4 regions of the Staphylococcus ureilyticus genome follow, and region 4 is predicted to be linked to each of the others. Evidence: riboswitches for the same ligand, from Rfam matches in the RefSeq annotation. Region 4 holds a riboswitch; each other region holds the start of a gene.
What was found. A riboswitch is a leader RNA that binds a small molecule or an ion and turns the genes downstream of it on or off. The one in region 4 is predicted to bind S-adenosylmethionine.
Positions count from the first base shown of each region.

Region 1: another riboswitch for S-adenosylmethionine. It lies ahead of MUA21_RS11185 (aminotransferase class I/II-fold pyridoxal phosphate-dependent enzyme); the one in region 4 lies ahead of metK (methionine adenosyltransferase).
Region 2: another riboswitch for S-adenosylmethionine. It lies ahead of MUA21_RS09865 (Na+/H+ antiporter NhaC family protein); the one in region 4 lies ahead of metK (methionine adenosyltransferase).
Region 3: another riboswitch for S-adenosylmethionine. It lies ahead of MUA21_RS11430 (MetQ/NlpA family ABC transporter substrate-binding protein); the one in region 4 lies ahead of metK (methionine adenosyltransferase).

Region 1 covers NZ_CP094825.1:2,259,335-2,263,558, reverse strand. Annotated here, with positions in the region: gene MUA21_RS11195 (PTS sugar transporter subunit IIC) at 1-845, shown strand, start outside; gene MUA21_RS11190 (transglycosylase family protein) at 1,358-2,071, shown strand; SAM riboswitch class I at 2,194-2,306, shown strand; gene MUA21_RS11185 (aminotransferase class I/II-fold pyridoxal phosphate-dependent enzyme) at 2,369-3,532, shown strand; gene MUA21_RS11180 (D-lactate dehydrogenase) at 3,547-4,224, shown strand, end outside.
Region 2 covers NZ_CP094825.1:1,964,726-1,968,949, forward strand. Annotated here, with positions in the region: gene MUA21_RS09860 (SRPBCC family protein) at 1-244, opposite strand, end outside; gene MUA21_RS09865 (Na+/H+ antiporter NhaC family protein) at 492-1,778, opposite strand; SAM riboswitch class I at 1,892-1,992, opposite strand; gene MUA21_RS09870 (flavin reductase family protein) at 2,079-2,690, opposite strand; gene MUA21_RS09875 (SDR family oxidoreductase) at 2,794-3,675, opposite strand; gene MUA21_RS09880 (amidohydrolase) at 3,754-4,224, opposite strand, start outside.
Region 3 covers NZ_CP094825.1:2,306,241-2,310,464, forward strand. Annotated here, with positions in the region: gene MUA21_RS11425 (lactate/malate family dehydrogenase) at 1-595, opposite strand, end outside; gene MUA21_RS11430 (MetQ/NlpA family ABC transporter substrate-binding protein) at 648-1,463, opposite strand; SAM riboswitch class I at 1,557-1,666, opposite strand; gene MUA21_RS11435 (ABC transporter substrate-binding protein) at 2,050-2,907, shown strand; gene MUA21_RS11440 (NAD-dependent epimerase/dehydratase family protein) at 3,387-4,224, opposite strand, start outside.
Region 4 covers NZ_CP094825.1:1,569,487-1,573,710, reverse strand. Annotated here, with positions in the region: gene pckA (phosphoenolpyruvate carboxykinase (ATP)) at 1-1,386, opposite strand, end outside; SAM riboswitch class I at 1,543-1,655, shown strand; gene metK (methionine adenosyltransferase) at 1,767-2,963, shown strand; gene MUA21_RS07665 (nuclease-related domain-containing protein) at 3,060-3,968, shown strand.

The sequences.
Region 1 (4,224 bases), 690 kb from region 4:
TTGCAATGCGCTTTAGTTTAACGCCTTTAGCGACCGCTGTAGTTGCTAGTTCAGCTTTTGTTGGCAGTGGTGTTGCGCAATTTAAAGATGGCGTATGGGTACTTGCTGGAGTAGGAGACTTAATTAATACAATGATTACAGCAGCAATTGCAGTATTTTTTATATTGGTAATTGGTGAACGTTTTGGTAGTCTCACATTGATTATTTTACCAACCATCGTTGGTGTAATTTCAGGTTTGATTGGTTTGACGTTATTACCATACATACAATTAATTACGACTGGTATCGGTAACTTAGTTAATACATTTACAGAATTACAACCTATCATCATGTCAATGCTTATTGCACTTGTCTTTAGTTTCATCATCATTTCACCAATTTCTACAGTGGCTACAGCATTAGCTATTGGTATTAGTGGTTTAGCAGCAGGTTCAGCCTCATTAGGTATCGTAGCATGTGAAGGAGTTCTCGTTGCAGGTACGATGAAAATAAATCGATCAGGTGTACCTATCACAATATTTTTAGGTGGTGTAAAAATGATGATTCCTAATATGGTTCGACATCCTATCATTTTATTACCTATCTTTACCAATGCGCTAATCACTGGTTTTTTTGGTGCATTGCTAGGTATTGCAGGTACCAAAGAATCTGCAGGTTTTGGTATCATTGGACTCGTTGGGCCAATCAGTGCATTTAGACATATGGAAGCGCCGTTACTACTTAATCTATTATATGTATTTATCGCTTTTTTTGTCGTTCCGTTTATGATAGGTTTCTTAATCCATATGTTCTATATGAAAGTTTTGAAATTATATAATAAGGAAGTATTTAAATTTTTAGCATAAAATAAGCAGATATATGCTTGATTAATGTAATATATTGAAAATACGTATAGTTAAAATGTAAGAGAAAAGATTAAAAAAGGCCTCAAATCAAAGGCCTTTTTTAATTTTGTACAAAAAAATTTGCAAGTTTGGCCCCAATATATAAAAAAGATATCGAAATATATTATTACAGTTATGTAACAAAACGGTTGTTTGTAATTTTTCAGACAATATAAAAAATGAAGTGATTCAAGTAAAAATACTTTTTTATGCCAGTATCCATAAATCGTATGAGCAATAATAATTATTTGAGAACGTTGTATAAAATGATTACAAAAGATTGCAATGTTACAAATCAGAATAATTTTTGTAAAGTTTTGTTATGTAAGTGTAATATGTTTGATAAAAATATGTGGTATATTAACTATGGTCAAAAAACAAAACATAAAATTTAAAGAATTTTAGCAAATACGACAAAAAAGTTATCGAAAATATATTTTATTAGAAATTAAATTTGGAGGATTTATTTTATTATGAAAAAATCAATTTTAGCTTCATCATTAGCAGTAGCATTAGGCGTAACAGGATATGCAGCAGCATCTGACAACAATCAAGCTCACGCTTCAGAACAAAACATCGACAAAGCACATTTAGCAGAATTAGCATTAAATGATTCAGCTGAATTAAATCAAAAACCATTACACGCTGGTGCGTATAACTATAATTTTGTACTAGATGGTAACGAGTTTACTTTTACATCAGACGGTAATACATGGTCATGGGAATACCATGCAGTTGGTGCACAAGCTTCAACATCTAACACTACACAAGATGTAAGTTCAGAAGTTAGTGTTAATACAAATGAAAAATCTGCAAGTGAAGTACGTTCACAACAATCATACACTGCTCCAGCAGCAGTAGAAGCACCAAAAGCTTCAGCAACTACAAATGTTAGAACAGCACAAACAAGTGCAAAATCTACATCAGTGACTACAAATACGTCAAGTATTGATGCAATTGCTAATCAAATGGCATCGCGTACTGGTGTGTCAGCTGCGCAATGGAAAGGTGTTATTCAACGCGAAAGCGGTGGTAATGCAAATGCTGTTAATGCTTCATCTGGAGCATACGGATTATTCCAACTATTAGGCCATGGCGAACATTCGGGTATGTCTGTTCAAGACCAAATTGATACAGCAGTTGGAGTTTATAAATCACAAGGTTCTGGCGCTTGGGTTGGTTGGTAAGATTCAATCAAAAATTAATGTGATAACTATATAGATAAAGAGTGACTCAAGCGAGTCACTCTTTTTTTATATTGACATGTTAGAATATTCTGATAAAATTAATATTAATTTAATTATAAAGTAACTTATCCAGAGAAGTGGAGGGACTTGACCCGTTGAAACTTCAGCAACAGACTTATCTATTATCATAAGTACTGTGCTACATTCAACAAGTAAAATACTTGATAGATAAGTGTCATGTGAGAGCTATATGTCACTTAAGGGGCATATAGTTTTTTATTTTAAGGAGGACTTTTAATGGGAATATCAGATCGATTATCACAAATTCCGGATAGTTACTTTGGCAAAACGATGGGGCGTAAAATAGAGCCTGGTCCTTTGCCATTGATTAATATGGCAGTAGGTATACCTGATGGTGCAACGCCTAAAGGTATTCTTGATTGTTACGCAGAAGCCATCTATAAACCAGAAAATCAAAAATATGTCGCTTTTCATGGGAAAGAAACATTTAAGCAAGCAATCGTGGATTTTTATAAAAGACAATATGAGGTTGAATTAGATAAGGATGAAGAAGTTTGTATCTTATATGGTACGAAAAACGGCTTAGTCGCTTTGCCTACATGCATCGTTAATCCAGGGGAAAATGTGCTGCTTCCTGATCCAGGTTATACAGATTATTTAGCAGGTGTATTATTGGCAGATGCTAAGCCACAACCACTTGTGTTAAAGCCACCTTATTATTTGCCACAATGGCATACGATAGATAAAGATGTCTTATTGAATACGCGCTTAGTTTATCTAACTTATCCAAATAATCCTACAGGTTCAGTTGCTACAAAAGATGTGTTTGATAAAGCAATTAAACAATTTCAAGGCACAAAAACTAAAATTGTTCATGATTTTGCCTACAGTGCATTTGGTTTTGATTATAAAAATCCAAGTATTTTACAATCAAAGGGTGCTAAAAACTTAGCAATAGAAGTTTTCTCTTTATCAAAAGGATATAATATGTCAGGTTTTAGAGTTGGTTTTGCTGTAGGAAACAAAGATATGATACAAGCATTGAAAAAATATCAAACACATACGCACGCTGGTATGTTTGGTGCACTGCAAGATGCGGCTACCTTTGCTTTAAATCACTATGATGATTTCCTCTTGAGTCAAAATGAAATATTTAAAGTTCGTAGAGATAAGTTCACTGCTAAATTGAATGCAGTGGGAATCCCTTTTGAACCGATGAATGGTGGCATATTTTTATGGTTGAAAACCCCTAAACATTATGATGGTGAAACATTTGAAACGTATTTATTAAAAGAAAAATCCATTTTGGTTGCACCAGGTGTTCCATTTGGTGAACATGGGCGGCACTATGTACGTATTTCATTAGCAGTGGATGATGATAGCTTAATGGAAGCCGCAGAACGCATTCAATCATTAAAACATTTATATGAAGCAGATTAGGAGTGAAACGATTAATGAAAAGCATTAAACTTTTTGGTGTCAGAGAAGAAGATATCCCTTTTATTAATGAATGGTCAGAAAAAAATCAGGTTTTAGTAGATTTAGATAGTGACATTTTATCTTTGGAAACGGTAGATCGTGTCAAAGGTTTTGATGGGGTGTCATTGTCACAACAAATTGAATTAGATGAAACAGTATATAAAAAATTACATGATTATGGCATTAAGCAAATTGCTCAGAGAAGTGCTGGATTTGATAGTTACAATCTTGAGTTAGCTAAGCAATATGAACTAGTTATAACCAACGTACCTTCATATTCTCCAAATTCAATCGCTGAATATACCGTATCCCAAGCATTAAATTTAATTAGAAATTTTAATGATATACAAAATAAAACTGCAACATATGATTTTAGATGGCAACCAAGTATTTTGTCACGTTCTATAAAAGATTTAAAAGTTGCAGTTATTGGTACAGGTCGTATTGGTTCCATTGTTGGTAAAATTTTTGCAGAAGGCTTTGGTTCAGAAGTAATAGCATATGATATTGAACCTCAAATTTCATGCGAAGCGTATTTGACATATCAGGAAAGCATGAGTGAAGCAATTAAAGACGCGGATATTGTCACTGTACATATCCCAGCGACAAAGGATAATACATATTTGTTTAATGAGACAGTATTTACAGAAATG
Region 2 (4,224 bases), 400 kb from region 4:
GGTTCAAAGTAACGTAAGAACCCTTCACTATATTTTCTTTCCCTTTACGAACATCAATAATTTCATAGCTTCCGTTTTGTACAGCGTCTATCTCTATTGATTTATTCGTTCGTTCAGTTGTCATAAACCATTGTTTAAGAAATCGTTGCTCAGTCCAAGCTTGATATACTAATTCAGGTTCAACTTTAAACAGTCTTTCCAACTGAATTTCTACGTTTTCATTTTCCACATTATATCTAGCCATGATTGTTCACCTACTTTCACTCTTATAACTATTCTAACTCATTATACTAGACTTCTAAACAATAATACTATGAAATTCAACTTTCCTTTATATCCCCTTTAAAAGTGATAACCTATTTATTCTATCGTTATTAATCAGTAAACGTCAAAATTTCCCCTTTTTTAATACTATCTTACTTCTTAAAAAAGAGGACAAACAGTCTATATCAAATAATATAAACTGTTGCCCTTTCTTTTAATCAACTTTTTTATTTTAATCTTGGTAATCTAAAGAAAATTGCAATTAGGCCACAAACACCTAGAATGATCGGATAAATTGAATACGGCATTAATGAAACTGGTGAGATAGACGCAACGCCTGCTGCTGCTATAACTTGCGGACTATAAGGTAATAAACCTTGGAAACAGCTCGCAAATATATCTAAAACACTTGCAGATTTCCTAGGATCAATCTCGTATTCATCTGCAATATCTTTAGCTAAGGGGCCTGCCATTAATATAGAAATTGTATTATTGGCAGTCGAAATATCCGCAGCACTCACAAGTCCCGCTATACCTAATTCTGCACCGCGTTTTGATTTAACCCTATTGCGTACAAAATTTAATAGCCAAGTGATACCACCATTATGTTGTATCAATGCTACAAGTCCGCCAATTAAAAGTGCAATAATCGCAATATCCTCCATACCAACAATTCCTTTTGAGATTGAACTAAGCAAGCCTGACCAGTTGAATGATCCATCAACCAGTCCAATAATCGCAGATAATACGGTACCACCAATCAACACTATAATTACATTTATACCTGCCAGTGCTAAAATCAGTACCAATAAGTATGGAATAACTTTAATAAAGTTATAGTCATATGATTTCGTAGTATCTATCTGAGCACCATGCGTTAAAAACCAAAGTACTATAACAGTAAATAGCGCACCTGGTAATACAATCTTTATGTTCACCTTAAACTTATCGCTCATTTTAGTTTTTTGAGTACGAACAGCGGCAATTGTAGTATCCGAAATCATTGATAAATTATCACCAAACATTGCGCCACCAACGACAGTAGCCATTGTTATCGCTGCAGATACATCCGTCGCCTGACTCAAACCAAAACCAACCGGCGCTATAGCTGCAACTGTACCGACTGAAGTACCCATTGAAAGTGATACAAACATACAAATGATAAATAAACCGACGATAATTAAGTTTTCTGGAATAAAGGATAGTCCTAAATTTACCGTCGACTTGACTCCCCCCATATCTGCTGTAGTTTGAGAAAATGCACCCGCAAGTAGAAATATTAACATCATCAAAATAATATTTGAATGTCCAGCGCCTTTAGTAAATACATCTACTTTTTTAGAAAATGTTTCTTTTTTATTTATCAACAAACCCACAATGGATGCGATAATAATTGCAACATTGAGTGGCATTATTGAAAAGTCACCAGTAATAACGCCCACACCTAAAAATATACCTACAAAAATGATTAATGGCACAAGCGCCCATGCGTTACCTTTTTTATTTTCCGTCATACAAAACCAACTTTCTTTATCATTACTTTTTTAGTCAATCATTCATTTTGCTTACCATAAAAAATAAAAAACTCTTTTCTCATAGAAGAAAAGAGTAAATCGATACATCTTTAATCTTATCTTCTAGCACACTTTATGCTACTGGAATTGGCACACGCATTACCATGTTGCCGAAGTTTCAATGGGCCAGTCCCTCCACTTCTCTAGATAAGCTATTTTATTTATTTTATAACAGTACACTATTCATGCCACTTCGTCAATTATATAATCATAATATGAAATGATATTTTACTTCAAAGGTTATTCCGTTGGCCGAACAATCGTAAATGTATCACCAATCGTGGCATAATCATTTCCAGCTAAACGGCACACGGCTTCTAGTGCCTGTGCATTAATCTTACTGTCTTCAAAATACACGTTTTCATTAATATGAAACATCACGACTTCTCCAATGATTAGATCTGACCCCTCATCAGTATCTCCTAATGATATAATCCGCTCTAATTTACATTCCATACGTATTTTCGCCTGTTCAATACCAGGTACAGTTATCAGTTCTGAGTCGACAAGGGTTAACGCTGTTCGTTCTAATTCATTTTCAGTACGATCCAATGGTGCAGCTGTACGGTTAATTTGCTCTACGTTTGTTTCATCAGTGATATGTACTACAAAATTTTCAGTCTCTTCAATATTAAGTGAAGTGTCTTTACGTTTACCTTCTGAGCGTCCTGTAGAAATCATAATCATCGGTGGTGCACTGTTCACCACGTTAAAAAAACTGAACGGTGCCGCATTTAACTTACCATTTTTATCTTGAGATGTCACAAAGGCTATTGGCCTAGGTATGACACTACCACTCAATAATTTATAGTTTTGTCTTTTAGACAATTCACTTGCTTTAAAATGTTTCACAAAAATTCACTTTCCTTTCATAAATAAAAAGTGGCTATGTCAAAATGTAAGTGCATAACTGTTCATTTAAGCACGAATCACTTTGAAATAGCCATCTATCAAATTAATCTAATTGTGTACCACCTGTAACCCCGTATACTTGGCCAGTAGTGTAACTTGATTCATCAGCTGCTAAATGAACATAAACGCCTGCTAATTCTACAGGTTGACCTGCTCTGCCAAGCACTTCTTTTTGTCCAAATGTTGGAATTTTGGATTGTGGTTGTCCACCTGATATTTGAAGTGGTGACCAAAATGGTCCTGGTGCAACACAGTTAACACGGATGCCTTTAGCTCCTAGTTCTTCAGACAAACTTTTAGTTAGCGATATGATTGCAGCTTTTGATGCTGCATAATCATGTAAAATTGGACTTGGGTTATAACCTTGTACCGATGACGTTGTCGTAATTGTAGCACCTGGTTCAAGATAATCAATCGCTTTTTGTACAGTCCAAAATATTGGATACACATTCGTTTCAAAGGTTTCAGTAAATGACGCTGTATCGAAGCCCTTTAGTGTATCTCTATATTGTTGATGTCCAGCTACGAGTGTAACATTGTCTAATCCACCTAACGCGTGATATGCACGTTCTACTAACTCATAATTGAATTGTTCATTGCGTAAATCACCCGGTATTAGCACAGCTTGTTGTCCTGCCGATGTAATAACTTCTTCTACTTCTTCAGCATCTTCTTGTTCTGATGGCAAGTAATTGATTGCAACATCAGCACCTTCTTTAGCATACGCAATAGCTGCTGCTCTACCAATAGCTGAATCTCCACCTGTTACTAACATCTTTAAACCTTTCAATCTACCATAACCGGTATAAGAAGTTTCTCCACAATCTGGTTTAGGGTTCAGATCTTTTTGTAAACCTGGAACGGGTTGCTCTTGTTTTGGAAAATCTGCATTTGAATATTTCTTTCTAGGATCTTGAGACGCCATGCTTAATCCTCCTCAAAAAATAATGGTTGTAATTATTTTTTACCCAAATTAAATCGCCCATAACACAAGATTATATTTTTAAGTTTCGTTCAATAATTTCTGTACAAATGTTACAAAGTAATCTGGTACTTTTTCTAAAATGCGTTCATCGGGATCATATTTGGGGTGATGTAAATCATAGTCACTATTAGATCCAATAAAAACAAATACACTTGGATACTTGTTGGCAAACCCAGAAAAATCTTCACCAATAGTTAATGGCTGTTCCATTATATTCACATTGTAACCTACTTGTTTAGCAACGTTAATTGCATCGTCTGTTAATTTTTCGTCATTGATTACTGCGCCTGGTAATCGTATATATTGTGTTTCAATTTCAACATCAAATACTTCTGCCAATCCACTCCCAATTTCTCTCAATCTCTTCTCAATGAATGTGCGAATACCTTCATCAAAACTTCTCACTGTACCTTGTACATAAGCTTGATCTGCAATAACATTCCATGTATTACCACAAGATACTTCTCCAATCGTTACGACTGCATTATC
Region 3 (4,224 bases), 740 kb from region 4:
AAGCTTCATACTCTGATAGTTCCATACCATGAATGGGCACTTTGCTCCATACAGGCACTGCATACTGACCATGTTCACCAATAACAAAAGCTTCAACATTTTTAGGATCAATTTGGTAATGCTGAGCGATAATGGTTTTGAACCTAGAGCTTTCCAATGCTGTACCCGTTCCAATGATTTTATGAGTTGGATAATTGACTTGATTAGCAAAATATACCATCGAATCCACTGGGTTAGAAATTAAAATAATAATAGCTTCTTGTGTTACTTCAGCAATTTGTTTCATAACATATTTTATAATATCATGATTATCTTGTGCCAATAGTGTACGATCACCATCGTTTTTATCCGTTTGTATACTTGCGGCAATTACTATAAAATCTGCATCAGCTAAATCTTGATATGCGCCAGCTTTAATTCGCACATGACTTGTATTAAACAATCCTTGCGAATGATTATGATCAAGCGCCTCACCGCTTGCAATTTCTTCTTTGCTATCAATTAATACAATTTCTGAAAATAAATTCAAATATTGAACGTCTGTCAATACTTGGCTGCCCACTCTACCAAGTCCGACAATTCCTAACTTAGACATGTGTAACCATACCTCCTCTGTTTGTTAAAACCTATATCATAAATTAATGTTTTTATTTTTCATACGGTATAACATCTTCATTATATTCTTTTTTTATGAACTTTTTCATATCTTCAGATTGTAAAACTTTTAATAGAGTTTGATACTTTTCATCATCTTTATGGCCTTTTTGAACTGCAATAATGTTAGCAAATGGTGATGATTTACCTTCTATTGCAATAGCATCTTTGTGTGGCGTCAAACCATTATCTATCGCATAATTAGAATTCATGATGACAGCTGCGCCTTCTTTACTTTTATATGTTTTAGGTAAAAATTCTGCACCCTGCTTATTGTTAAATTTGAGATTCTTTTTATTTTCCACGATATCTTCAAATTTGGCATCTTCAATTTTGATACCTTTTTTAATTTTTATTAATCCTTTATCTACGAAAAATGATAAGAAACGCCCTTCTTCAGCTGGATTATTGGAAACGTAGATTGTAGAGCCTTTAGGAATGTCTTTGATGTCTTTATATTTTTTACTGTATACGCCCATTGGTGTCGTAAATACTTTTCCTACTTCCTCAATATTATAATTATGGTCATCTCTTTCAGCCTTTAAATAAGGTACATGTTGAAAGAAGTTTGCATCAACATCACCTTTGTCTAAAAGTTTATTAGGTACTTTGTAGTCATTAACAACTTTAATTTCTAAATCATACCCCTTTTTCTCCATTTCATCTTTCGCATGTTTTAGAACTTCGCCATGAGGTGCTGGTGATGTAGCAATCGTGATTTTTTTATTTTCTTTATCTTTGGACGAACCACAAGCTACGAGTATTGCAGCAAAACATACTAAAATTGTTAAACTAATCAACTTTTTCATAACATCTCTCCTTAACCTTGTCTGAAAATAAAATTCACTCATTATGTAAAAAAATACTTTCTCTTATTGTAATAAAGAGAAAGTATCCACCTTCTCTTATCTTTGAAAGTAATCAAGATTACTTTCTGTGAATTAGCACCATTTCGTTTAACGATGGTTGCCGGGTTTCATCGGGCACATCCCTCCACCTCTCTAAATAAGAGTCAATTCTATGTATTTGAGTCGTATTAATCCTAGCATTCCACTCATGTATAGTCAATCAATTTTAAAAAATTCTAATTAATTATTGATTAATCTAATGTTAATAAAATTGTTCCATGTGAAACGAATATATTTACACTATGAACCGGCAATGCACTCACATCTTAATTATTTAATTTGTAAGTTTACATAATGGTTTTACTTCTATTTTCAAATAAACATGATGCTGTCCGTATATGAATCCACCAATATTGTGTGGGTTTTCTAAAATATAAAACATTCGTTTATAATCATTGTTGGCATTTGAAAATATAGATTTCTATTACGTTTTGTATAACAGTTAAGTGGAATATTAATACTGTACTATCTATTAGGAGGTAATACAATGACTTTTGAATTTAAACATGATTTAGGAACGACTGATTTACCAGAAGATATTCATTCAGCAGTAGCTTTAGAATTTTCTTTTGTTGATGCATTCGTTGCTTTAAATATAGATGTTAAAGGCATTGCTGATGATAATGATAGCGCAAATTTAATATCACCAATTAAAGAAGCAGTTGGTAAATATAGATCTGTTGGCACTCGTATTGATCCAGATTTTGAATCAATTCGTTCTGCCTCTCCGCAACTTATCATTGGAGATGTTAATCGTCATCAAGATATATATAATGAATTAAGTGAGATTGCACCTACTATTTTATTTAGAAGTTTTGATGCTGGCTATCAAGAAACGTTAGAAATATTCCAACGTATTGGTACAGCAGTTAATAAATCTAAAGAGGCTAAAGAACGCTTAGACAAACACAATGAATTAATCAATGATTTCAACAAGCAAATTGATATAGATAAAAACAAAGAAACATTGGCGGCTGTAGTTTCTGAACAAGGTATAACTGCACATTCTAACAAAACGTATGTAGGTGAACTTCTAAGTAAATTAGGTTTCAATAATGCACTTACTGAAAACATTGCGGATAAACTACCTGCATACAGAGAATCAAATTATTTAGAAATGTCATATGAACAGCTTGCTGAGGTTAATCCAGAAAGATTAATTATAATGATTGATGAAAATAATGATGAAGATTTAAACAAATTACAAAACAGTAATCAATGGGACCAACTTGATGCTGTAAAAAATAATAATGTTCATTTCGTAAATAGAGATGAATGGTCAAAACTGCGTGGCTTATTTGCCTCTGAAGATATTGCAAAAACTTTAGCCAATCTTAAAGAATAATGTATCTTTATAATTGTATTATCAGTTTACTCGTTTTTTAATATTAGTTATTAATGATGAAAGGTTCATTTGGTATGATTGTTATAGATTTTAATAAGTAGTACCATTGAAACACTGAACCCGAAACTTACTAGAGTAAGCTTCGGGTTCTTTTAGATGTGCTGTGTTGACAATCGTAAATAATGCACAATGTAAAGCTATCCTCAATAACGGCATATTGTCCATCATTGGTAATATAGGCGGTTTCGCTTTATCATTCAGATGTATAAATAGTAAATAACATTAATATTTTGATTTCAAAGACATTTTTATCTCCACTAATATACACCATAATACTATGCTTTATTGAATATTATGTAATTAATTAAAAATCTAAGAAAGCCTTAACGATAATACTTTTAAGGCTTTTTTACATAAAAAACATACATTAATAATATCTCGCAGCAATGTTTATGCCACTTTCTAATAAATTTCTAAATCTAGTTTATAGGATTCATTCCAACTTTCCATGTTTTATAAGTTAATTTACCACCTTGCCTTTTAAACTTTTCATTACTTACACCACGTTCATAGGGTGCGGCAGCTTTTATATTAATATGAGGTGTGACGTTTAATAAGTTTGCATACCAGTCATCCCAAACATTGCCACTTACAGGATCATCATCTGCTACATTATATATACCCGAATCAAAGTTTAAAGCCTGAATTGCTGTTTCAATTGCATCATCTATATGAATAAATGATTGAACACAATCTGTGATTGAAATTTCATTATTCATAAATTGATTATAAATCATGCCGTCTTTACCATACCAAGTACCTGGACCATATAATAAACCATAACGCAAAATGACATAATTTTTTATTCGAGCTGTTTCTTTTTCTAATCCATCAACGCCATCTACTGTAATTTTACGATCTCCACTAGATTCGTAATCTAAAGGCGTATCCTCAGTTGCCAACCCATTACCGCCTTCATATGCGAAAGCAATGCTTTGTGATTGGATATGTTCCACGCCGTGCTGAATTGCTGCATCAACAAGATTTTTTGTACCTTCAATTCTAACTTTTGTGTTAGCTGACATATCAACTTGCTTTAAATCAGTAATTTCATTCATGATAATGTCTGGTTTGAAATCACCAATACTGCGTTCTATCGTTTCGTATTCTAAAATATTACCGATATATGCTTGAATACCTGCATTAACTAGTTTCTCCTCACCCTTTTTAGATGTTGTTAATCCAGCTACTTCATAGCCTTCTTCAAGTAAACGCTTTGTCAGTTTCATGCCAATAAGACCTGTAGCACCAGTTACA
Region 4 (4,224 bases):
TTCTGTATCTCTTAGTTGTCCAGTGATTGCTTGATTAACCATTTGTCTCGTATAACTTAAACTAATACGGCGTCCTGTACCATATTTACCACCAGTCCAACCGGTATTCACTAAATAAACATCCACATCATGTTTATCAATTAAGTCGCCTAGTAAATCTGCATAAACTTTAGCATGTAAAGGTAAGAAAGGTGAGCCGAAACATGTTGAGAAAGATGGCTCTGGTTCAGTAATACCTCTTTCTGTTCCTGCAAGTTTAGCTGTGAATCCACTTAAAAAGTGATACATCGCTTGATCTTTGCTAAGTTTTGAGATAGGAGGTAAAACGCCAAAAGCATCAGCAGTAAGGAAAATAATCGTATTTGGATGTGCTGCTTTGGAAGGTGTAACGATATTTTCTATATGGTTGATTGGATAAGCGGCTCTTGTATTTTCAGTGTAATAGTTGTCATCAAAGTCGACATCGCCTTCTTCATCTACAACAACATTTTCTAAAATTGTACCGTATTTAATTGCTTCATATATTTGAGGTTCTTTTTTGTAAGAAAGGTTGATTGCTTTTGCGTAACATCCACCTTCGATATTAAAGATACCATTTTCATTCCAACCGTGTTCATCATCACCGATTAATTTTCGAGTTGAATCTGCTGAAAGTGTTGTTTTTCCTGTACCAGAAAGTCCAAAAAATAGAGCTACATCACCTTTTTCACCAACGTTTGCGGAGCAGTGCATACTCATTATATTATCTTTAGGCAGTAAGTAGTTCATTACGGAGAAAATACCTTTTTTCATCTCACCAGCGTATTCAGTACCGCCGATTAAAATGACCTTATGTTTAAATGAAGTAATAATAAATGTTTCTGAATTTGTACCATCTATATTTGGATCAGCTTTAAAATAGGGTGCTGATACAATCGTAAAGTCAGATTTAATTTCTTCTGCTTCTTCTTTTGTTTCAGGACGAATAAACATATTTTGTGCGAAGAGATTATGCCAAGCCAATTCGTTGACAACCGTTAGTTTGAGTTGTGAATCTTTATCGCTACCTGCATAGCCTTTAAATACATATAATTCATCTTTTTCATTTAAATAATTTAATACTTTATCATATAATTTTAAAAATGTGTCTTCTTCAATAGGTTGATTGATATTTCCCCAATCAATATCATCTCTGTATGATGGTTCATTAACAATAAACTTATCTTTCGGTGAACGACCAGTGTATTTACCCGTTTTAGCGTTAATTGCACCTAGTTCGGTTAGTTCTCCTTCATTATTATTAAGAATTTTCTTATACAACTGTGTTGTAGATTGTTGAAATAATGAAGACTTCTTGTCCAAAATGTTTTGAACTTTTTTTGTGTAAGTGTATGTATCTACCGCCATACTATATCCCTCCAACGCTATTAAATTAATGTAAGCCTTTACAATTACAGAGTATAACACATATGATTGATTAGTCCACACCATTTTTAAAGTAATTTAAATAAATATCAAATTGACATTAGTACTTAGTTTCGGTACTATAGTGATTAACGGATTCTCTTATCCTGAGTGGCGGAGGGACATGGACCCAATGAAGCCCAGCAACCTCTTCTTACAACGAAGAAAGGTGCCAAACCGTTTGCGGACAAATAGCGTCTGAACGATAAGAGCGAATGGACGTATAAGGGCCTTCTCTCTATTCATATAGTGAAGAAGGCTTTTTTTAATGAGCTCAATAAAAGAGAATTTTCGTAATCAAAGACAAAGGAGCAAGTTAATTTATGACTTATAATAGAAGATTATTTACTTCAGAATCGGTTACAGAAGGGCACCCAGATAAAATCGCTGACCAAGTGTCTGATGCAATTTTAGACGAAATATTGAAAGATGATCCTCATGCGCGGGTTGCTTGTGAAACTACCGTGACTACGGGTATGGCATTAATTTCAGGAGAAATTTCTACAGCTACATATGTAGATATCCCTAAAGTTGTAAGAGAAACAATTAAAAACATCGGGTATACACGTGCTAAATATGGTTACGATAGTCAAACGATGGCAATATTAACAGCTATTGACGAGCAATCGCCTGATATCGCACAAGGCGTCGATAATGCATTAGAATATCGTGATAATTTATCAGAAGAAGAAATTGAAGCAACTGGTGCAGGTGACCAAGGTTTAATGTTTGGTTATGCGACAAACGAAACGGATACTTATATGCCGTTACCAATATTTTTATCTCATCAATTAGCTAAACGATTATCAGATGTGCGAAAAGATAGTATTTTAAAATACTTGCGCCCAGATGGAAAAGTTCAAGTAACGGTGGAATATGATGAACTAGATAAACCACATCGTATAGATACAATTGTCGTTTCAGCTCAACATATGGAAGACATTACTTTAGAACAAATTCAAGCTGACATCAAAGAACATGTCATATACCCAACAGTACCGGAAGGATTAATTGACGATAATACAAGATTCTATATTAATCCAACTGGACGATTTGTAATTGGCGGGCCTCAGGGTGATGTTGGTTTAACAGGCCGTAAAATTATCGTAGATACATACGGTGGTTATGCACGTCATGGAGGAGGTTGCTTTAGCGGTAAAGATCCTACAAAAGTAGATCGTTCAGCTACTTATGCTGCGCGTTATGTAGCCAAAAATATTGTAGCAGCTGATTTAGCGGATAAATGTGAAGTTCAACTCGCATATGCCATTGGAGTGGCTGAACCAGTATCGATTGCAATAGATACTTTTGGAACAGGAAAAGTATGTGAAACAGAACTAGTAGAAGCAGTTAGAACTCACTTTGATTTAAGACCAGCAGGCATTATTAAAATGTTAGATTTAAAACATCCAATATATAAACAAACGGCAGCATATGGACACTTTGGAAGAACAGATATACTGTTACCTTGGGAAAAATTAGATAAAGTAAATTTATTAAAAGATAGCGTAGAAATATAAGCATGACGTAATTAATTTTTTTAAACTTTACTATCGAATGATGAACTCATATCTATTATAATTAAGTTACTGAACACATAAAGGAGCGTTGTTGTTATGAATTCATTTGGCCCGATGGAAATTGGACTAATCGTGGCAATTGTCGTAGCAGTTATTTGTTTGATCTTATTTTTAGTTGCTTTGAAAAGTAAGAAAAAAGCACAGCAGACCATTGAGGAGCAATACAAAACAAGAGAACAAAAACTTAGCGATGAACATGATGAAGAGTTAGAAAAAGAAAGAATTGAAAATAAAAAGCAAGTTACTAAACAAAAAGAGGACTATGAAGCTACAGTAAATGCAAAAGAGCAAGAAATAGATGCATTAAAACTTTTCTCTAAAAATAAAAGTGAGTATGTAACGGATATGAGATTAATTGGTATTCGTGAACGCTTAGTTAATGAAAAACGTATTCGTCCAGAAGATATGCATATCATGGCAAATATTTTCTTACCGAAAAATAACTTTAGTGATATACGCCGTATAAGTCATTTAGTACTCACACGTACTGGACTCTATCTCATAGATTCACAGTTGTTAAAAGGTCATGTATTTAATGGCATTAATGATAACCAATTCAAAGAACAACCGATGATGGAGCAAGTGTTTGAAACGTTAAACCTTGACAAACAAACGGCACAAACCTTAGTTATGGACCAAAATGATGACAAAGATTCTTTATCATTTGTAAATTATACGAATTATTTAAATGAAATTGAAAAACTAGCTGGTGAATTACAAACAGAATTAAACTTGAAATTCACACCGACATCAATTCTTTATTTTAATCCTAAAGATGAAGGTGCTGTGACAATTTCAAATTATGCACAAAGTACTAATTCTAAAGTGCTAGTTGGACCAGAACAACTTGATGAATACTTTAATAAGTTTGTTTTTCATGGTCGTATCCAGTACAATGTTGAAGATTTACAACGTGTGATGGATGAAATTGAAACATTTAACTAATTAAGTATCAAGAATATAAATCTTGTTATAATAGCTCATAAATGAATTTTTTCGAAAATTTATTTATGGGCTTTTTTACTTGTATTTTATAAGTGTGAACTTACTTTTCTACGAGCAAACTTTAATATAAATTATCTGGTTTGATTTGCCTATCAAAATATATGTATCTAAATTGCTATTTATTAATGTTATTCTAATTCTATATAATACCAATATATGTATATATCATTTAACAATGGGATTAAAATAACTTAAG